One region of the Kitasatospora nipponensis genome, then DNA from elsewhere that is predicted to be linked to it. Evidence: riboswitches for the same ligand, from Rfam matches in the RefSeq annotation. Region 1 holds a riboswitch; each other region holds the start of a gene.
What was found. A riboswitch is a leader RNA that binds a small molecule or an ion and turns the genes downstream of it on or off. The one in region 1 is predicted to bind S-adenosylmethionine.
Positions count from the first base shown of each region.

Region 2: another riboswitch for S-adenosylmethionine. It lies ahead of ABD323_RS21760 (aminotransferase class V-fold PLP-dependent enzyme); the one in region 1 lies ahead of ABD323_RS12960 (putative leader peptide).
Region 3: another riboswitch for S-adenosylmethionine. It lies ahead of thrC (threonine synthase); the one in region 1 lies ahead of ABD323_RS12960 (putative leader peptide).
Region 4: another riboswitch for S-adenosylmethionine. It lies ahead of ABD323_RS35650 (AAA family ATPase); the one in region 1 lies ahead of ABD323_RS12960 (putative leader peptide).

Region 1 is NZ_BAAALF010000035.1:20,173-25,227, reverse strand. It holds gene ABD323_RS12965 (LLM class flavin-dependent oxidoreductase) at 1-405, opposite strand, end outside; gene ABD323_RS12960 (putative leader peptide) at 679-801, opposite strand; SAM riboswitch class IV at 838-952, opposite strand; gene ABD323_RS12955 (GNAT family N-acetyltransferase) at 1,435-2,160, shown strand; gene ABD323_RS12950 (ABC transporter substrate-binding protein) at 2,542-3,405, shown strand; gene ABD323_RS12945 (amino acid ABC transporter permease) at 3,446-4,267, shown strand; gene ABD323_RS12940 (amino acid ABC transporter ATP-binding protein) at 4,356-5,055, shown strand, end outside.
Region 2 is NZ_BAAALF010000080.1:25,164-30,218, forward strand. It holds gene trpD (anthranilate phosphoribosyltransferase) at 16-1,089, shown strand; SAM riboswitch class IV at 1,217-1,336, shown strand; gene ABD323_RS21760 (aminotransferase class V-fold PLP-dependent enzyme) at 1,392-2,753, shown strand; gene ABD323_RS21765 (Lrp/AsnC family transcriptional regulator) at 2,798-3,079, opposite strand; gene ABD323_RS21770 (rhomboid family intramembrane serine protease) at 3,158-3,982, opposite strand; gene ABD323_RS21775 (hypothetical protein) at 4,179-4,460, shown strand; gene ABD323_RS21780 (NYN domain-containing protein) at 4,614-5,055, shown strand, end outside.
Region 3 is NZ_BAAALF010000044.1:20,707-25,761, reverse strand. It holds gene ABD323_RS15200 (DUF3263 domain-containing protein) at 38-265, shown strand; gene otsB (trehalose-phosphatase) at 361-1,215, shown strand; gene ABD323_RS15190 (alpha,alpha-trehalose-phosphate synthase (UDP-forming)) at 1,188-2,657, opposite strand; gene ABD323_RS15185 (glucosyl-3-phosphoglycerate synthase) at 2,662-3,690, opposite strand; SAM riboswitch class I at 3,828-3,957, shown strand; gene thrC (threonine synthase) at 3,975-5,055, shown strand, end outside.
Region 4 is NZ_BAAALF010000224.1:212-5,266, forward strand. It holds partial or broken gene ABD323_RS35650 (AAA family ATPase) at 1-1,046, opposite strand, end outside; SAM riboswitch class IV at 1,344-1,455, opposite strand; gene ABD323_RS35655 (alkaline phosphatase family protein) at 1,731-2,645, shown strand; gene ABD323_RS35660 (GNAT family N-acetyltransferase) at 2,658-3,197, opposite strand; gene ABD323_RS35665 (hypothetical protein) at 3,424-4,548, shown strand; gene ABD323_RS35670 (pyridoxal phosphate-dependent decarboxylase family protein) at 4,662-5,055, shown strand, end outside.

The sequences.
Region 1 (5,055 bases):
GACCCTGACCTGGACCCCGGCGCGCCCGGAGCTCACATGGTCGAGGGTGGCGATCGCCTTGGAGAGGTGGAACGGCTCGGTGTGGGTGACCACGGCGGCCGGGATCAGGCCGATCCGCCGGGTCAGCGGTGCGACCCGGGCGGCGATCAGGACCGCGTCCAGCCGGCCGCGCACCTGGTCGGTCCGCTCGTCGGGCTCGAGGGGGAGGGCGGACTGCAGTCCCAGCGAGTCCTCGATGGTCACCAGGTCCAGCAGGCCGCGCTCGGCCTCGGTGACCAGGTCGGCCCAGTAGCGGGCGGTGAACAGCTCGTCGGGCCGCGCCTCGGGCTCGCGCCAGGCCGCGGGATGCCAGCCGGCGCCGTCCAGGGCCACGGCCAGGTGCAGGGGTGATGGGGTGTCGGGCACGGGTGTTCCGCTTCCTGTTCGGGGGGCTGTCGCCGCGCTGTCGCGGGCTGCTTCGGCACGGCCCGCGCGCTGCCGCGGCGCTGCCCGTGCGTGGTCCCCGCGCCGGCCCGCGCCGCCGGCTCGGCCGGCGACGTGGCACCGCGAACGAAGCCGCTGCCACGGGTAGTTGGCACGGCGGGTTGAGGCCGGGCGGGGCGGGGGTGCGGGTGTAGGCAGGGGTGCGGGCTAGGCGGCGGGCCGGGACGTGCCGACGGGCCGCACCAGGGCGTACGCCTACGCCGGACAGAGCGCGGTGGCGACCCGCTGCAGATCGATGTGACGCCGCGAGTACCTGGTGGTGACCCGGCACCGGGCGTCGACCGTGATGACCGCGAACCGCTCAGGGGTCTGCCGCACCGCCGTCACCTCCGTCCCGATCCGCTCGCCACCGCGAGCCCGCGCTTGCGGCACCGTCCTCGGCACCGCCTGGTCGTCACCTGGAGCACCCCGCCGCTTGGAGGAGGGTTGCCGTGCAGCAAGCCAGGGCTTGACGCTGACACTCATGACCTGGCTGCACCGTAACCCGACACCGGCGTTCGGCACAATCCTGAACAGGCCGAACAGCGATTCAGCAGGCCTGCCGGTCAAGGCACTTGGGCCACGACCGTCGGGGCGTTGACATTCCTCGCGCGGTGCGCCTACCTTGACCGACCAGCGACCGAAGGAGATTCGGTTCGGTGAGTGCGAGGCCCCGCTGCGGGCGGAACGGCGACGGTGACGGCGATGTACGCAGGTCCGGGGATGGCCGCATGGCGCCGCCACGGTCGCGCCGCGGCGTTCCTGAGTCGCCACATCGACCTGCTCCGGGTCAGCAGCGCCCTCTGTCGGGGCTGACGGCCTCCTGACGCACGCCTTCCGCGGCGTGCTCTCCCCGTCCATGGCCACCCGCGTCGTGGCGTGCCCCGGAACGCCCCGGGTGACTTCGCCCCCGTCGCCTCGCAGGTCAACTCGCCCGGCCTGCCGAGCACCAACTCCTGACGGAGCGTCAGCATGCCTACCAGTACCCGCCCTCCGCAGTCGGCGTGCCCGCTCGCGCCGCACCTCCTGGACAACCCCTCCTGGGCCGCGCTCACCGGCCCGCACGCCCGGTTCGCCGAGCGCGTCGGCCGGGCCGCCCGCTACCCGACGGACGTCTCCCCGTTCACCGCCCTCGCCGATCCGCAGGACCCCCGCGCCTGGGAGGACCTCGCCGCCCTGGTCGGACCGGGAACGCTCACCCCGGTCAGTGGGACGACCACGCCACCGCACGCGTGGCAGGTCGTGGACCTGATCGCCGGTGTCCAACTGGTCGACACCGCACTGCGGGCCGAGCCGGCGCCGGAGGCGGTGCACCTGGGCCCCGACGACGTGCCCGAGATCCTCGACCTGATCGCCCGTACCCAGCCGGGCCCGTTCCTGCCGCGCACCATCGAGCTCGGCCGGTACCTGGGCCTGCGGCACGATGGGCGGCTCGTCGCCATGGCCGGCGAGCGGTTGCGGCCGCCGGGCTGGACGGAGATCAGCGCGGTCTGCACCGACCCGGACCACCGTGGCCGGGGGCTGGCCACCCGGCTGGTCCGCGCGGTGGCGGCGGGCATCAGGGACCGCGGGGACACCCCGTTCCTGCACACCGCGGCCGCGAACGCCCGCGCCATCCGGCTCTACGAGTCGATCGGATTCACCCTGCGGCGGCGCACCGCCTTCCTGCTGGTCCGCACCCCGAACGGGCCGTGCTGACGGGCGGCTTCACGGCGGCGGGCAGCCGCCGGCGCAGCGGTTCGAACAGGGATTTGACGCGCGGGCCGATCACCACGCATAGTGCCCGCATGGCTGGATTTCTGGTGACTCGCAGGCACATCGACCTGCGCCGCGTGACGGCGACGAGCTGTCGCGCCGGTCGCTGACCCCATCCGCGGGCGTGCGCTGACGCCGCCTGCGACCGTCCCGCCCCTCGGCCGCCCGCTCGGCCCACCCTTCACCCATCACCCTGCCGCGTAGGGCCGTTCGCCCCTGCCGCCGTGCCCGTGCTCCGCTGACCGCTCCCTCGACCGGTCCGTCGACGCCCGGGCGGGTCCGGCATGCGCCCGGCCGCGCGCCACCCTGTCCTCAGGAGCTCCCGTGCGTTCCCGCACCGTCCTCGCCACCCTCACCGCCGTCGCCTCGCTGCTGTCGGTCGCCGCCTGCGGCAGCAGCTCGTCCACGAGCTCGGCCGGCAACCCGTACCAGCTCACCGAGGCCGGCACGATCCACGTCGGCACGCTCTCCGACGCCCCGCCGAACGTCTACCTCAAGGACGGCAAGTTCACCGGCTTCGACAACGACCTGTTCACCGCGGTCGCCGCCAAGGTCGGGCTCAAGGTGCAGTTCGCCTCGACCGACTTCTCGGCGCTGCTCTCCCAGGTCGCCAACCACAAGTTCGACGTGGGCAGTTCGTCCATCACCATCACCGAGGCCCGGAAGAAGACGGTCGACTTCAGCAACGGCTACGACTTCGGCTACTTCGGCCTCGACGTCCCCGCCGGCTCCCCGCTCGCCGACTTCGACCAGCTCGCGGGCAAGCGGGTGGTGGTCGTCCAGGGCACAGTGCAGGACGACTACGCGACCAAGAACAACCTGAACCCGGTGCGGGTGCCCGACTACAACAGCGCCATCAACCAGCTGAAGGCCGGCATGGCGGAGGCCTGGATCTCGCCCGCCGAGATCGGCGAGAAGAGCGCCGCGGACAGCGGTGGCAAGGTGGTCCTCGCGCAGAAGCGGCTCAGCCCCGCGCCGACCGCCTTCGCGGTGGCGCACGACCGCCCCAAGCTGCTGGAGGCGCTCAACAAGGGCCTCGACGAGGTGATCGCCGACGGCACCTGGACCAGGCTGCAGGAGCAGTACTACCCGGGACGCCCGGTGCCGGCCGACTTCAAGCCCGGCAACGGGTCGGTCACCTTCCCGCCGGTCACCGGGGCCGGCGCCTCGCCGACCTCGACCCCCTGACCGACCCTCCGTTCCCGCGACCCACTGAAAGGGGGACGACGTGGACCAGCTCGGCGTGCTGGCGCAGACGTTCTTCGACTGGGGATCGATGCGTGCCGCGATCTCCGACCTGCTCACGACCGGCGTGCCGAACACGCTGATCCTCTCGGTGTCCGCCGCGGCCGCCGGCACCCTGCTGGGCCTGCCGCTGGCGGTCGCGGGGACGGCCCGGGCCCGCTGGCTGCGCTGGCCGGCCCGGCTGTACACCGACGTGTTCCGCGGCCTGCCGGCGGTGGTCACCATCCTGCTGATCGGCGTCGGTCTGGCGCCCGAAGGGCTGGCGATCTGGGGGCCGGACCCGTACCCGCTCGGCATTCTGGCGCTCTCGCTGATCGCCGCCGCGTACTTCGGCGAGATCTTCCGCTCCGGCATCCAGAGCGTGGAGGCGGGCCAGTTGGAGGCTGCGCGCGCCCTCGGGTTCTCCTACCCCGCGGCGATGTGGCTGGTGATCATCCCGCTGGGTGTCCGGCGGGTGCTGCCGGCCTGGGTCAACCGGCTGATCGGGCTGATCAAGGACTCCAGCCTGATCTACTTCCTGGGACTGACGGCCGGTCAGCGGGACCTGTTCCGGATCGGCCAGGACGCGGCGGCCAACACCGGCAACGAGTCCGCGCTGGTGCTGGCCGGGCTGTTCTACCTGTTGCTCACGGTGCCGCTGACCCACCTGGTCAACCTGGTCGACCGGCGGCTGCGGCACGGGCGGCGGGTCGTCGAGGAGCCCGCCGACGGTCCGGGAGCGACACCCGGTACGGCCGGGTCCGACCGTGCCGCCGACATCGCTGCTGCTGCCGCTTCCGCTGCCGAGGGGGTCTCCCGTGCCTGACCAGCGAACCTCTGCTACTGCGTCCGTCGCGGCCGTCCCCGCCGTCGCCGCACCCGCCACCGCCGTCGCGCCGTTCTCCCCGGTCAGCCTGGCCACCCGCGACCTGCACCTGTCGCTCGGCGGCAACCCGGTCCTGCGCGGCGTGGACCTCGACGTACCGCGCGGCGACACCCTCTGCGTCATCGGCCCGTCCGGCTCCGGCAAGTCGACCCTGCTGCGGACCGTCAACCGGCTGCTGGAGCCCGACCGCGGGGACGTGCTGCTCGACGGTGGGAGCGTGCTGCAGCGTGACCCGAACCTGTTGCGCCAGCAGGTCGGCATGGTGTTCCAGCAGTTCAACCTGTTCCCGCACCTGAGCGTCCTGCGCAACCTCACCCTCCCGCTGCGCAGGCTGCGCGGCCTCTCCCGCGAGGAGGCGGACGAGACCGCACTGCGCCAGCTCGACCTGGTCGGCCTGCGGCACAAGGCGCAGACCCGGCCCGGACGGCTCTCCGGCGGCCAGCAGCAGCGGGTGGCCATCGCCCGGGCCCTGGTGATGGCGCCGCAGGTGATGCTCTTCGACGAGGCCACCTCCGCCCTGGACCCCGAACTGGTGAAGGGTGTGCTGGGCCTGATGGCGGAGCTCGGCCGCGCGGGCATGACCATGGTGGTGGTCACCCACGAGATGGGCTTCGCCCGCGAGGTCGCGGACCGGGTGGCCTTCATGGACCACGGCGTGGTGGTGGAGTCCGGCTCCCCGCAGGCGCTGTTCGACGACCCGCGCAGCCCACGCCTGCGGCAGTTCCTCA
Region 2 (5,055 bases), on a different contig from region 1:
GAGCTGGAGTCGGCCATGGTGAATGTGAACCCTGCGAACGGCGGTCAGGACCCCGCGCAGGTGGTCAGCACCTGGCCCGACATCCTGAGCACGCTGCTGGACGGCTCCGACCTCGCGCAGGCCGAGGCGGCCTGGGCGATGGACCGGATCATGAGCGGCGAGGCCAGCGGGGCCCAGGTGGCCGGCTTCATGGTCGCGCTGCGGGCCAAGGGCGAGACGGTCGACGAGGTGCTGGGTCTGGTCGAGGCGATGTACGCCCACGCCGAGCCGCTGCACATCCCGGGACCCGCGGTGGACATCGTGGGCACCGGCGGCGACCGGGCGAAGACCGTCAACATCTCCACCATGTCGGCCATCGTCGCGGCCGCGGCCGGCGCCAAGGTGGTCAAGCACGGCAACCGGGCGGCCTCCTCGGCGAGCGGCTCCTCCGACGTGCTGGAGCGCCTGGGGATCCGGCTGGACCTGGACGCCCGGCGGGTGGCGGAGGTGGCCGAGGAGGTCGGGCTGACCTTCTGCTTCGCGGCCAGGTTCCATCCCGCGATGCGGCACGCCGCTCCCGCCCGCCGTGACCTGGGGGTGCCCACCGCCTTCAACATCCTCGGTCCGCTGACCAACCCGGCCAAGGTGACGGCGCACGCGGTCGGCTGCTTCGACACCCGGCTGGCGGGCCTGATCGCCGGCGTGCTGGCGCGGCGCGGCTCCAGCGCGCTGGTCTTCCGCGGCGACGACGGCCTGGACGAGCTGACCGTCTGCTCCACCTCGCAGGTCTGGGTGGTGCGCGGCGGGGAGGTCACCGAGGTGACCCTGGACCCGCGTGAGCTGGGCATCGAGCTGGTCGGCCTCGAGAAGCTGCGCGGTGCGGACGCCGGCTACAACGCGGACGTGGCCCGCCGGGTGCTGGCCGGCGAGCGCGGCCCGGTGCGCGACGCCGTGGTGCTGAACTCGGCGGCGGCCCTGGTCGCGCTCGACCTGACCGAGGCCCCGCTGGTGGAGCAGCTGGCGACGGCGATGGTCCGCACCGCGGCCGCCATCGACACGGGCGCGGCGCAGGACACCCTCAAGCGCTGGGCCGAGGCCACCGCGCGCTGAGCGAGCCCCGACGGGCCGGCACCGGACATCGGTGCCGGCCCGTCGCGCCGTCCGCCGTCCCACCACTGGTCCGAATGGCGGGACGGTATTTGACCACTCCTCGACCGGGTGCCTACAGTCTTCGTCAGGTCATGAGTGACAGCGCGACAAGCCCCAGCTTGCTGTCCGGCAACCCTCCGTCCGTGGCGGGGTGCCCTGGGTGAAGACCGGGCCAGGCGACGATAGGTTCGCCCGGCAAGCGCGGACCACCGGTGTCTCATCAGCACTCCCGGGGTCCAGAACCCCCGAGGGAGTGCCTCACCATGTCCGTCGTCTCCGCATCCGTCTGTGCCCCGCTCGCCGTCCTCGGTTCCGACGTCGAGGTCCCGCTGGTGAGCGGCGAGAAGGTGGTTTACGCCGCGCTCGACTACGCCGCCAGCGCCCCGGCCCTCCAGCGGGTCTGGGACGACGTGGCCGCCTACGCCCCCTACTACGGCAGCGTGCACCGCGGCGCCGGCTACCTCTCGCAGCTATCCACCGACCTCTTCGAGCAGAGCCGGCGCACCGTCGAGGAGTTCCTGGACCTGCGCGAGGGCGACCAGGTGGTCTTCACCCGGGCCACCACCGACTCGCTCAACCTGCTGGCGGGCGTGCTGCCGGCCGGCACCCGGGTCTTCGCCTTCGAGACCGAGCACCACGCCTCGCTGCTGCCCTGGCGCCGCGAGGGCCTGACCGTCAGCTACCTGCGGGCCCCGCGCTCGCACGCCGAGGCGGTCGCCGCGCTGGACGAGGCGCTGGCGGCGAACCCCGAGGGGCCGCGGCTGTTCTGCGTGACCGGCGCCTCCAACGTGACCGGCGAGCTGTGGCCGGTGGCCGAGCTGACCGAGGTCGCCCACCGGCACGGCGCCCGGGTGGTGCTGGACGCCGCCCAGCTCGCCCCGCACCACCGGGTCTCGGTGCGCGAGCTCGGCGTCGACTGGATCGCCTTCTCCGGCCACAAGCTCTACGCCCCCTTCGGCGCGGGCGTGCTGGCCGGCCGGGCCGACTGGCTGGACGCGGCCGAGCCGTACCTGGCCGGCGGCGGCGCGAGCCGCACGGTGGCCCGCGAGGTGGACGGCTCGGTGGCCGTCGAGTGGCAGCGCGGACCGGCCCGGCACGAGGCCGGCTCGCCCAACGTGATCGGCGCCTACGCCGTCGCCTCCGCCTGCCGGGCGCTGACCGAGGCCGGTTTCGACGCCCTGCAGGCCCGCGAGCAGCAGCTGATCGACCTGCTGCAGGCGGGCCTGGCGCAGATCCCCGAGGTCCGGGTGCTGAGCCTGTTCGGCACCGAGGCGGCCCGGGTCGGGGTGCTCTCCTTCGTCGTCCAGGGCTGGAACAGCTCGCACTTCTCGGCCGCGCTCTCCGCCGAGTACGGCATCGGCGTGCGCGACGGGCTCTTCTGCGCGCACCCGCTGGTGCGCACGCTGCTCGGGGGCGAGGAGGCGGCGCCCTCCGAGTGCGGGGCGCCGGAGCCTTCGCTGCCCGGCGAGCGCAGCCTGAACGCGATCCGGGTCAGCTTCGGCGCCGGCACCCCCGACGAGCACCTGGACCGCTTCCTGACCGCGGTGCGCGAGCTGGTCACCGACGGGGCGCGTTGGAGCTACCGCAACGAGGGCGGGCGCTGCGTGGCGGACACCCGGCGCTGACGCGGCGGGCGGGGGCGGCCGGCCCGTGGTGGGCCGCCCGCCCCTCAGCCGTCCAGGCCCAGCGCGAAGGCGGCTTCGAGGTCGTGCTGCGAGTAGGTGCGGAAGGCGATCTGGGTCTCGGTGTGCTCGACGCCCGGCACCTTGTTGAGGCGGCCGGGGATCACGTCGGCCAGGTCGTCGTGCCGGCGCACCCGCACCATCGCCACCAGGTCGTAGCCGCCGGTCACCGAGTAGACCTCGCTCACCCCGTCGATGGCGGCGATCGCCTCGGCGATCTCGGGGATCCGGTCGACGCTGGTCTTGATGAGCACGATGGCGGTGATCATGGCGGGGCTCCTGGGGCCGGGGGACGTCGGGACCACCGTACTGGTGGAGGGGAGGCGGGGCAGCGGGTGCCGGCCGGCTCAGCGCCCGGCGGCGCCACCGGCAGCCGCCGAGTCGGGGCGGGCGGGCAGGCGGCCGCGGGCCGCGGCGGCCCAGACCGTCAGGTACCCCGCCGCGAAGCCGATTACGTGGGCCAGGTAGGCCACCCCCGGAGCGGCCTGGCCGGCCGACCACCACTGGACGGCGAACCAGAGGCCGAGCACCAGCCAGGCCGGCAGCCGCAGCGGCAGGAAGAGCAGCATCGGGACCAGCGCGGTGACCCGGGCCCTGGGGTAGAGCCGCAGGTAGCCGCCGAGCACCGCGGAGATCGCGCCGGAGGCGCCGACCAGCGGCCGCAGCGCCTGGGCGCCGCCGGCGGTCGTGAGCGCGTAGCCGTAGGCGGCCAGTGCGCCCAGCGCCAGGTAGCAGCCGAGGAAGCGGAACCGGCCCAGGCGCTCCTCCAGCCCGGGACCGAAGACATAGAGGAAGAGCATGTTGCCGAGCAGGTGCAGCCAGCCGCCGTGCACGAAGAGCGAGCTGAGCACCGACAGGACCGGGATCTTGCCGGGCGTGGCGCGGGCCGGGCAGTCGGCCACCGCGGGGGCCGTCCGGGCCAGCTGCGCCGCGGTCAGCGGACGGTCGCTCAGCAGCTCGGCGGGGACCGCGCCCCACCGCTGCTGGTAGCGCTGCGCCGCGCAGGCCCGCTGCGCGGTGCTCGCCCCGTAGGAGGGGTTGACGCCGTCCGGGCCGGCCAGGAAGACCAGGCAGTTGACGACGATCAGCAGGTAGCTGACCAGGGGGGCCGGGGCGCCGCCGGGCCGCGGGGCGGTGTCCGGGCCGGCCGGCGACTGCTGCTGGATCGTCATGCGCCGATCCATTCCGCGCCGGGCCGGCCGCGACACCGCGCTGTGCTGCGACCGGGTTACCGCGCGCGCGTTCGAGCGGCCCCGGCGCAGGTGGGAACCGGTATCCGGTGGAGGGTGTCACAGCCCCAGGGCCTAGGCTTGGGGCCTGGCCACAGCAGCGGCCCGGACCCCGGACCAGAGAAGAGGACCCCGCCTCATGACCGTCCCCGCGCCCACCGCCGAGACCCGCTGGCGCTGCACCCTGTGCGGCAACCTGACGCGCTTCGACGTGACCCGCTCCTCGCGGGTGGTCGAGTACGTGCACCTGGACCTGGCGGGCGAGCCGACGGTGGAGGAGACCGAGGTGCTGGCCGAGACCCTGGAGTCGGTGCGCTGCCGCTGGTGCAACGCGGTCGACCAGGTCGAGCTGGTGGCCCGGCCGGACGCGGACGCCGCCGCGGTCACCGAGAGCGGCGACGGCGCCGAGACCGCGCGGTGAGCGTCGCGCCGGCGCGGTGAGGCGACGCGTGCCGGCGAGTGGCGTGGTGTCCCCGGGACGCCGCGCACGAGACAATTGCACAGAGCGGTGAGTCAGGGGTGGCCGGACGCCGGCCGGGATGCCCCGCAGACCAGGATCGGAGCCGAGGACGCGATGGACGCAGCGAGGGAGGCCGCTGAGCCGCAGGGGCAGCCGCCCGCTGTCGCCGTCGACGAGCCCGGCCCCGACGGGCTGGGCGCGCCTGGACCGGACGCCGCGGAGCAGCCCGGGGACGGGCGGCCCGAGGACGACGGGCCGGCCGGTGACCAGGGGCCGGCCGACGGTGACGGGCGGCTCGACGAGGAGCCCGGCGCCGGCGAGCAGCTGGACCGGCCGCTGCCGGAGGGCGTGCGCCGCCGGGTGGTGGGCCTGGCCGCCGACGCGCTCGGTGGCCTGCCGGTCACCGAGCTGCCCACCACGCTGCGCCCGTACGCCAAGTTCACCCCGGCCCGGCGCGCCAAGTACGCCGGCACCGCGCTGGCGGCCGCGCTGGAGGCCGAGCCGGTCTTCCGGCTGCGGATAGCGGACCGGCTGCGGCTGGGCCAGCCCGACCTGG
Region 3 (5,055 bases), on a different contig from region 1:
GCACGGGCGCGTCGGGCCCCGGCGGCACAATGGGCGGATGACCGCACTGACCGAACGCGACCTGGCCGTGCTCGCCCTGGAGGCCAGGAGCTGGCGGACCCAGGGCGCCAAGGAGCAGGCCGTCCGCGAGGAGCTGGGGATCTCCAGCACCCGGTACTACCAGCTGCTGAACGGCCTGCTGGACCGGCCCGAGGCGCTGGCGCACAGCCCGGTGCTGGTCAACCGGCTGCGCCGGATCCGCGAGGTCCGCCGCGCCGAGCGCTGACCGCCCCCGGCGCGCCGACCGCCGGCCCGGCGCCGACCGGCGGCCGTCCGGCGCGGGCCCGCATCGCCGCGGGCCCGCCTGGGTAGGGTGCGGCCATGGCTATCGCGCTGCACCCGAGCACCGCCGCCGGCCGGGACGCCCTGGCCGCCCTGCTGGCCGACCCCGCCGGCGCCGTCGTCGCGCTGGACTACGACGGCACGCTGGCCCCGATCGTGGCCGACCCCGAGCAGGCCCACCCGGCGCCCGGGGCGCTGGCCGCGCTGGCCGCGCTGGGACCACGGGGCGCCGCGCTCGCGGTGGCCACCGGCTGGCCCACCGCGAGCGCGCTGCGACTCGGCGGCTTCGCCGGGGTCGCGGGACTGGAACGGCTGACCGTGCTGGGGCACTACGGCGCCGAGCGCTGGGACGCCGCCACGGGGGAGTTCACCGCTCCCCAGGTGCCGCCGGGGGTGGCCGCGGTCCGCGCCGAACTCCCCGCGCTGCTGGCCGAACTGGCCGCCCCGGCGGGCGTCGGGATCGAGGACAAGGGCCGGTCGCTGGCGGTGCACACCCGCCGCGCGGCCGATCCGCAGGGCGCGCTGGAGTTGCTGCGCGGCCCGCTGGGCGAACTGGCCGCCCGGCACGGGCTGAGCGTGGAGCCGGGCCGGCTGGTGGTCGAACTGCGGCCCGGCGGCGCCGACAAGGGGGTGGCGCTGACCGGTTTCCTGCGTGAGAGCGGCGCGCGGTCGGTGCTCTACGCCGGCGACGACCTGGGCGACCTGGCGGCCTACGCGGCGGTGGAGGAGCTGCGCGGCGAGGGGCTGCCCAACCCGCTGGTGGCCAGCGGGCCGGTGACCGGCGAGCCGCCGGTGCGCGAGGTCGCCGAACGGGCGGACCTGGTGGTGCCCGGACCGGTCGGCGTGGTCGAGCTGCTGAACGGGCTCTACGGGGCGCTGAGCGCCGCGAGCTGATCGAGGAACCACTGCTGCGGCGAGAGCGCGGTCGCCGCGGCGGCCAGCCGCTTGGTGCGCTCGGTGCGCTCGTCGGCCGGCATGCTCAGCGCCCGGTGCAGTGCCTCGGCGGTGGCCGACACGTCGTAGGGGTTGATCACCAGGGCGTCCTCGGCCAGCTCCGCGACGGCCCCGGCCTCCCGGGAGAGCACCAGCGCGCAGCCCCGGTCGGAGACCACCGGGACCTCCTTGGCGACCAGGTTCATGCCGTCCCGGATCGGGTTGACCAGGGCCACGTCGGCCAGCCGGTAGGCGGCCAGCGAGCGGGCGAAGTCGTCCTCGACCTGGAGTATCAGCGGCTGCCAGGAGTCGGTGGCGAACTCCTCGTTGATCTGCGCGCTGAGCCGGCGCACCTCCTGGGTGTAGGAGCGGTACTCGGCCAGGTCCTGCCGCGAGGGGTAGGCGAAGGCGATGTGCACCACCTTGCCGCGCCACTGCGGCCGCTCGCGCAGCAGCTGGCGGTAGGCCAGCAGGCCGCGCACGATGTTCTTGCTCAGCTCGGTGCGGTCCACCCGGACCACGGTGCGGCAGTCACCCACCTGGGCGCGCAGCGCCGCGAGCCGCTCCGCCACGTCCGGGCGCTGCGCCCGCTCGCGCAGGAACTCGCCGTCCGCGCCGAGGCTGTGCACCCCGAGCCGGGTGGTCCGCCCGCGGTACTCGACGGTGAGTTCGGCGCCGTCGCCCGCCCCGCGGCCCGCCACGGTGGCGCCGAGCACCGTCGCGCAGCAGTCGGCGAAGGCCTCGGCCCAGCGCCGGGTGTGGAAGCCGGCCCGGTCGGCGCCCAGCACGCCGGTCAGCACCGCCTCGGCGACCGCGTCCGGCAGCAGCCGGAAGTAGTCGGCCGGGGCCCACGGGATGTGCAGGAAGTAGCCGATCCGCAGGTCGGGGCGCAGCTCGCGCAGCAGCGCGGGGACCAGGGTGAGGTGGTAGTCCTGCACCAGCACCGCCGCGCCCGGGGCCGCCTCGTCGGCCAGTGCCCGGGCGAAGGCCGCGTTGTAGGCCTCGAAGGCGGCCCAGCCCTTGGTGAACCCGGCGTCGAAGGCGGGCGAGGTCGGGGTGGCGTAGAGCAGGTGGTGGACGAACCAGAGGGTGGAGTTGGCCACGCCGTTGTAGGCCAGGTCGAAGATCTCGGGATCGATGTCCAGCATCCGGACGGCCTGCCGGCCGACGTCGAAGCCGCCGCGGTCCAGCCGCCCCTGCGGTGAGCGCCGGGCGGCCGCGCGGTCCGCCTCGCCGAGGGCCGCGCAGACCCAGACGGCGTTCGGATCGTCGATCGCGGAGAGCCCGGAGACCAGCCCGCCGCCGCCGCGGCGCAGCGTCAGCGACCCGTCGGGCCCGCTGCTGAAGGAGACCGGACCCCGGTTGGAAGCCACCAGGACACGAGCACTCGTGAGATCGGCCATGTCTTCAACCTTGCCGTGGTCCACCGGTGCCAAACGTCGGGTACTCCGGCAGCTCGATCATCGGCGGGCGCTCCACGGCGGTCACCGGGTGGCTGTGGGCGATGAAACCGCTGGTCCGCGCGGAGCGGGAGAACTGGGTCAGCACCGGGCGGGCCAGGTCGTCGGAGGCCTTCAACCGGTGGGTGCGGTCCAACCGTTCGAGTGCGGTGCGGTAGATGGTCGCGGCCATCCGGCCCAGTGCCTGACCGTCCTGGTGGCGGTGGTGGCGCACGCCGACGTCCACCTGGGCGAGTGCGTCCAGGCCCACCAGCTCCAGCGCGTCCACCAGCAGGCCCAGCTCCACGCCGTAGCCGGTCGGGAAGTGCAGCCGCTCCAGCAGCGAGCGGCGGGCCGCGTACTCGCCGCCGAGCGGCTGCACGAAGCCGGCCAGCTGCGGCCAGTGCAGGTTGAGCAGCGGCCGGGCGACCAGCTCGGTGACCCGTCCGCCGCCGGCCGGCACCACCGCGCCGTCGGTCTCCAGCGGACGGTCGTACATCGCCTTGACCAGCTGGATCGCGGGGTCGGTGAGCAGCGGGCCGACGATCCCGGAGACGAAGACGGGGTCGAACTCGCGCAGGTCGGCGTCGACGAAACAGACGATCTGGCCGCGGGTGACCAGCAGCGAGCGCCAGAGCACCTCGCCCTTGCCGGGCACCGCCGGCAGGCGCGGCAGTATCGCGTCGCGGTGCACGACCCGGGCGCCGGCGGCGGCCGCCACCTCGGCGGTGCGGTCCGCGGAGCCGGAGTCGACCACCACCAGCTCGTCCACCAGCGGCAGGCGCTCCATCAGCTCGCGGCGGATCACCCGGACGATCTCACCGACCGTGGACTCCTCGTCCAGCGCGGGCAGCACCACGCTGACCGTGCCGGCCGCCCCGGCCGCCCGTTTGGCGGCCAGCAGGTCGGTCACGGGTCGTTCGGCCGCGGTCCAGGACCGGCGGCTCAGCCAGCTGGCGGCCTCCGGAAGGAGCGCGGGGTTCGGCTCGGCAGGCAAGATCTCACTCCTTGTAGAAAGCGTCTCGCGTTGCGGACACCCGGGGTCTGCGTCCCGGCCTTCGGATACAGTCTTCGTACCGCGATCAGACCTTCGCACGCCGGGGTCGGTCGCCGAGCAGGACCACAACTTCACAGAGCTCATCCAGAGGGACTGAGGGAACGGCCCGTCGACGTCCCGGCAACCTTCTCGTCCGGCGCCTTCGGCCCGGCGGGACAGGTGCCAATTCCGGCCTGTGGCGCGACCGCGTCACGGGGAAGATGAGGAGAGAGGCCTCCGCCATCATGGCTACCGCTACCCCTGCTTCGACCACCGTCGACCTCGGACCCGCCACCGCGCTGTCCTGTCGTGAGTGCGGCACCCGGTTCCCCCTCGGTCCCAGCTTCGCGTGCCTGGAGTGCTTCGGCCCGCTGGAGATCGCCTACGACTTCGAGGGCTACGACGCGGCCGAGCTGCGCAAGCGGATCGAGGCCGGCCCGGCCTCGATCTGGCGTTACGCCCCGCTCCTGCCGGTGCCCGCGGACGTGGCCGGCAAGCCCAACCTGAACCCCGGCTGGACCCCGCTGGTCAAGGCCGACAACCTGGGCCGCGAGCTCGGGTTCACCGCTCAGCTGCACGTCAAGGACGACTCCGGCAACCCCACCCACTCCTTCAAGGACCGGGTGGTGGCCTGCGCGATCGAGGCCGCCCGGGCCTTCGACTTCACCACGCTCTCCTGCTCCTCCACCGGCAACCTGGCCGGCGCGGTGGGCGCGGCGGCCGCCCGGGCCGGGTTCAAGTCCTGCGTCTTCATCCCGCACGACCTCGAGCAGGGCAAGGTCGTCATGGCCGGGGTGTACGGCGGCGAGCTGGTCGGCATCGAGGGCAACTACGACGACGTGAACCGGTTCTGCTCCGAGCTGATCGGCGACCCGGCCGGCGAGGGCTGGGGCTTCGTCAACGTCAACCTGCGCCCGTACTACGGCGAGGGCTCCAAGACGCTGGCCTACGAGATCTGCGAGCAGCTCGGCTGGCGGCTGCCGGAGCAGCTGGTCATCCCGATCGCCTCGGGCTCCCAGCTGACCAAGATCGACAAGGGCCTGCAGGAGCTGATCAAGCTGGGCCTGGTCGAGGACCGGCCCTACCGGATCTTCGGGGCCCAGGCGGCCGGCTGCTCGCCGGTCTCCACGGCCTTCAAGGCCGGCCTGGACGTGATCCGCCCGGTCAAGCCGGACACCATCGCCAAGTCGCTGGCGATCGGCAACCCGGCCGACGGACCGTACGTGCTGGACATCGCGCGGCGCACGGGGGGCGCGGTCGAGGACGTCACCGACGCCGAGGTGGTCGAGGCGATCAGGCTGCTGGCCCGCACCGAGGGCATCTTCG
Region 4 (5,055 bases), on a different contig from region 1:
CCCTGCCCGAAGAGCCCGGAGGCGTCCAGCAGGTACCGGGCGCGGGCCAGCGAGTCGGGTGCGAGCAGGAGGAGTTCGGCCAGCTGCGCCGGTTCGGCGCCGGGGCCGAGCACCGCGACGCCCCGCGCGCAGCGCAGCGCGAGCGGGTCCATCCGGTGCAGGCAGTTCATCAGTCCGCGCCGGTAGCTCTCGCCCACCAGCAGCTCAGCCGGCCCGCCGTCGGCCACCGCCGCGGCACCGTGTACGGCGGCACCGTGCACCGCCGCTCCCGCCACCTGACGCTCCGTCGGCGCCCCCTGATCCTCCATCAGGGCCCGTACCAGCAAGGGGTTCCCCCCGGTCAGCGCGTGTGCCTGGGGGGTCAGCCGGGCCGCGGCCCGCGCGCCGAAGCGCTCGGTCAGCAGGTCGGCGACGAGCTCGACCGGCAGCAGTCCCAGCCGGACCCGCTCGTGGTGCGGCTGGCGGGCCAGCTCGACCTCGAAGAAGGGGTTGGGCGGGGTCATCGTCTCGCGCGAGCTGAGCACGGTGAGCACCCGGGCGCTGCGGGTGCGCCGCACCAGGTAGAGCAGGAACTCCAGCGACGGCACGTCGGCGTCCTGCCGGTCGTCCACCGCGATCAGCACCGGCGCGCGCTCGGCCAGCGCGAGGATCCGCGCGCAGAGCAGGTGCAGGGTGCGCTGGTCCAGCCGCGGCTGGTGCGCCGGCCGCGCCGGGTCCGGCTGGTCCGGCAGCTGCCACGGGTCGTCGGCGCCGAGCGTGAGACCGGCGCTCTGCAGCAGTTGCTGGACCAGCCCGAGCGGGAACTCGCGCTCCAGCGGCGAGCCGGTGGCGACCAGCACCTTGGCCCCCTGGTCGGCGGCCAACTCCGAGAAGGCGTCGAGCAGTTCACTGCGACCGCTGCCCACCGAGCCGTTCAGCGCGACCACGCCGCCGGCGCCGCCGAGGCAGCGGTCCAGCGCCTCGCGCAACCGGCCGAACTCGCGTTCGCGGCCCGGGGGCAGCGATCTGGGGACTTCGCGCGCGGCACGCGCGAGGATCGTGGACATCCGTACTCCTGGAACAGGGCGCACCGGTCCGGGGGCGCGTCGCTGCGCTCCCGCCGTGCGAAGGGCCGGACCTGACGGAACGTGAAGGTGAGGGGGGATCCCGCCCGCCCGGACCGCACTGGCCGGGGCGGACACACCCCGCGCGGCCGACGGCCTCGCGGGAGGGGTGGCCTCAGCGACAGAGGGAGCTGGCGTGCCGCAGCAGGTCGATGTCCAGCCTGGCCACCAGCCGGAGCCGGACAGCGAAACTCGCGCCGCTCGGCTGCTGCATGACCGTCTCCATCCCCGCCCCAGGACGTGCTGCGCTTGCGGCATGCGTTCGATGCCGCCCGGCTTATCCCCGGGGCACCCCACCGCAGAGGAGGGTTGCCAGTCAGCCGGCCGGGGCCCATGGCTGACATTCATCGCCGGTGCGAGTGTACGAACGCCGTGTCGAGCCCGTCAATCAGAGCGGCCTGACGCCGCGCCGGACCGGAACGCGACCCCACCTCCAGGCGAACACCAGGGGGACTCCAGGAGAACTGTTCGAGCTCCTCCCCAAGGGGCCACCGGTGCGGGCCCCTCCGCCCCCTCCCGGGGCCCGCCCGCTGCGGTTAGGGTGCCCGTCGAGCCCCGCCCACCTGCGGATCTCCCGCGCGGGCCACCCCGCCCCCGTGCCGTGACCCGACCGATCGGAGTCCCCCTGTGTCCAGCCTCTGGCCCGCCGGCCGCCGCCGTGTCCTGGTCGTCGGGATCGACGGCGTCCGCCTCGACCTGCTGCCGGAGCTGGCCACCCCGCACCTCGACGCGGTCGCCGCGGCCGGCTTCCTGGCCCCGGTGGTGGTGGACGAGGCGACCCCGACCATGTCGGGCCCGTGCTGGGCGACCGTCGTCACCGGGGTGACGGTGGCCAAGCACGGCGTCCTCGGCAACCACTTCGGCGGCCACCGCCTGGACGTCTTCCCGGACTTCACCACCCGGCTGGCCGCCACGCACCGGCGCCGGACCTTCGCGGTGGGCGGCTGGGAGCCGCTCTTCCTGGCCCGGCAGGGCGGCCCGCTCTTCGCGGCGCCCGGCCGGCTCTCCTACATCGCGCCGCTGGAGGACACCCCGCAGGCCTGGGAGGTCTGCGACGAGCGGGTGACCGCCGAGGCGGTCACCGTGCTGAGCGGGGACGACGACCCGCAGGCCACCTTCGTCTACCTCGGCGCGGTCGACGAGACGGCGCACTTCCTGGGCTGCGGCGAGGAGTACCGCGCCTCGATCCTGGCCGCCGACGCCCGGCTCGGACGCCTGCTGGCGGCCCTGCGCGAGCGGCCGAACCACGCCGAGGAGGAGTGGACGGTCATCGTGGTGACCGACCACGGCCACCTCGACCAGGGCGGCCACGGCGGGCGCAGCGAGCTGGAGCGCACCGCCTGGGTGGCGGCCAGCGGCCCGGGCCTGCTGCCCGGCGCGCCGGTGGCCGAGGTCCGCCACGTGGACGTGGCCGCCCACGTGTACGCCGCACTGGAGATCGTCCCCGACCCGCACTGGACGCTGGACGGCCGCCCCTTCACCCCCGCGCCCGTCGCGGCGCCCGTCCCCGCCGGGCAGCCGGCACCGGTCCCGGTCGGCTGACCGCCCCGTCCGCTACAGCGCCTTGACCAGCCGCTCGAAGGCCAGGTCGGGGCGCTTGGGGATGCCGAACCGCTCGTCGCCGTACGGGAACGGCGAGAGCTCGCCGGTGCGCGCGAAGCCGCGCCGCTCGTACCAGGCGATCAGGTCGGCGCGCTGGACGATCACCGTCATCTCCAGCTCCGCCGCACCCCACTCCTCGCGGACGTAGCGCTCGGCCTCGGCGAGCACCGCCCGGCCCACCCCGCCGCCCTGCTGCGCGGGCCGCACCGAGAACATGCCGAAGTACGCGCCGCCCGCGCCGCGCCGCTCCACCGTGCAGCAGGCGAGCAGTTCGCCGGAACGCTCGGCGAGCAGCACCTCGGTGTCGGTCCGGGCGAGCGTCTCGGCCACCGAGACGCTGTCGGTGCGCCGGCCGTCCAGCAGGTCCGCCTCGGTGGTCCAGCCGGCCCGGCTGGCCTCGCCGCGGTACGCGGACTCCACGAGGTCGACGAGGGCGGCGATGTCCTGCGCCGTCGCGGGGCGGAAGACCAGGTCAGAGGAGGTGTCTGCCATCCGTGCTACTCCAGGTGGGTGCGGGTGGGGCCGGGGACGTTCACGGCCCCACCCGCATGGTGCCACAGCGCCCGCACCCGACCCCCGGTCGAGAGGCCCTATCGCACTGCGCCGATCGGCGCGGCACGACACCCCGAACGGCGCACCCGATGTCGGGAATCGGTCGGGCACAGGCGAGGATGAGCGGGTGTCCGTCCAATTCGATCACCGGGGGAACTGAGCCGTCATGCACCCGCGCATCTTTGCGATTCTCACCGCATTCCTGCTCGGGGCTCTGGGCCTCGGCGCGGTGGCCGTCACGCAGTGGACCCCGCCGAGCGCGGCGCCCGCCGCCTCGGCCGGCGCACCCGCCGCGGCCGGCTCCACCGCCGCCCGCCCGGCCGTCGTACCGGGCGCCGGCTCGCCCTCCCCCACCGGCGACCCGGCGGTGTGGACCCGCAGCACCCTGCGCAACAAGCTGATGGCCGAGATGGACGCCACCGATCCCGGGGTGGCGCTGGCCGACCTCGACCAGATCACCAAGAAGCTCCCCTACACCGTCCGCTTCTGCCACCCGATCGCCCACGAGCTGGGCCACGCGGCGGTCAAGCGCTACAACCACGACTTCGCCAAGGTGCTCTCCTTCCCGCACGACACCTGCGCGGCCGGCTACCTGCACGGCGCGGTCGAGGAGATGCTGGCGGCCTCCAGCGACCCGGCCAAGGACCTGCTCAAGCTCTGCCAGCCCGCGATGAGCGGCCCGTGCGTGCACGGCGTGGGCCACGGCACCATGTTCGTCGCCAACCAGGACGTGGCCAAGGCCCGCGACCTGTGCAGCGAGTTCGGCTCGCAGAGCCGGATCGTCACCTGCTCGGAGGGCCTGTTCATGCAGCTCTTCGGCCCGGACGAGGAGGACGAGAAGGCCAAGGCCCTGGTGCCGGCCGACAAGCTGGCCGCCGAGCCGCTCTACCCGTGCCCCGAGCAGCCGGCCCTCTTCCAGTCCGCCTGCTACTTCTACGCGCCGACCTTCTACCTCTCCTCGCACGACTACGCCAACCACCCCGACGTCTACGCCCAGGCCCTCAAGTGGTGCCTGAACGCGCAGGCCACCGGGGGCGCGAACGACTGCAGCCGCGGGGTGGGCTCGCGCACCATGAAGTACAACCTGGACCGCGAGGACTGGGTCGGCCAGCAGTGCGCCAGCGCCGCCGACGGCTGGCAGCGCAAGGCCTGCGTGGACGGCATGGTCAGCTACTACACCGTCAACTACACCGACGCGGGCGCCTCCCAGCGCCTGTGCGCCAAGCTGACCAACCAGGAGATCGCCCGGGACTGCCGCTCCTCCGCGCACCTGTCCGGCTCGCTGGACTGACCGGCCGCCCACCCGCCCCGCGCCCGCGCCGGGCCACCCCCGCACCCCCTCACGACGCCGTCGCCCACGCCCGGGCGGTGGGCCGGTGGCACCGGCGACGTACCATCGGCGCCATGCCCGAGCAGCCCTTTCGCGACGCCGCCCACCGCACCGCCGACCTGGTCGCCGACTACCTGGCGGCGGTCCCGACCGGTCCGGTCTGGCAGCCGATGGACCCCGCTGCGCGCCAGGCACTGCTGACCGCGCCCCTGCCGCACGCCGGCCGGCCGCTGGACGAGCTGCTGACCGCCGTCGCCGCCGACGTGCTGCCCGCGCCGATGGGCAACGGGCACCCGCGGTTCTTCGGCTGGGTGAACTCCGCCCCCGCCGAGGCCGGGGTGCTGGCCACCCTGACGGCCGCCGCGATGAACCCCAGCTCGGCCGGCGGCGACCACGCGGACGTCCACCTGGAGCGCACCGTGGTGCGCTGGATCGCCGAGCTGGTGGGCTTCCCGCACCCGCCCGGCG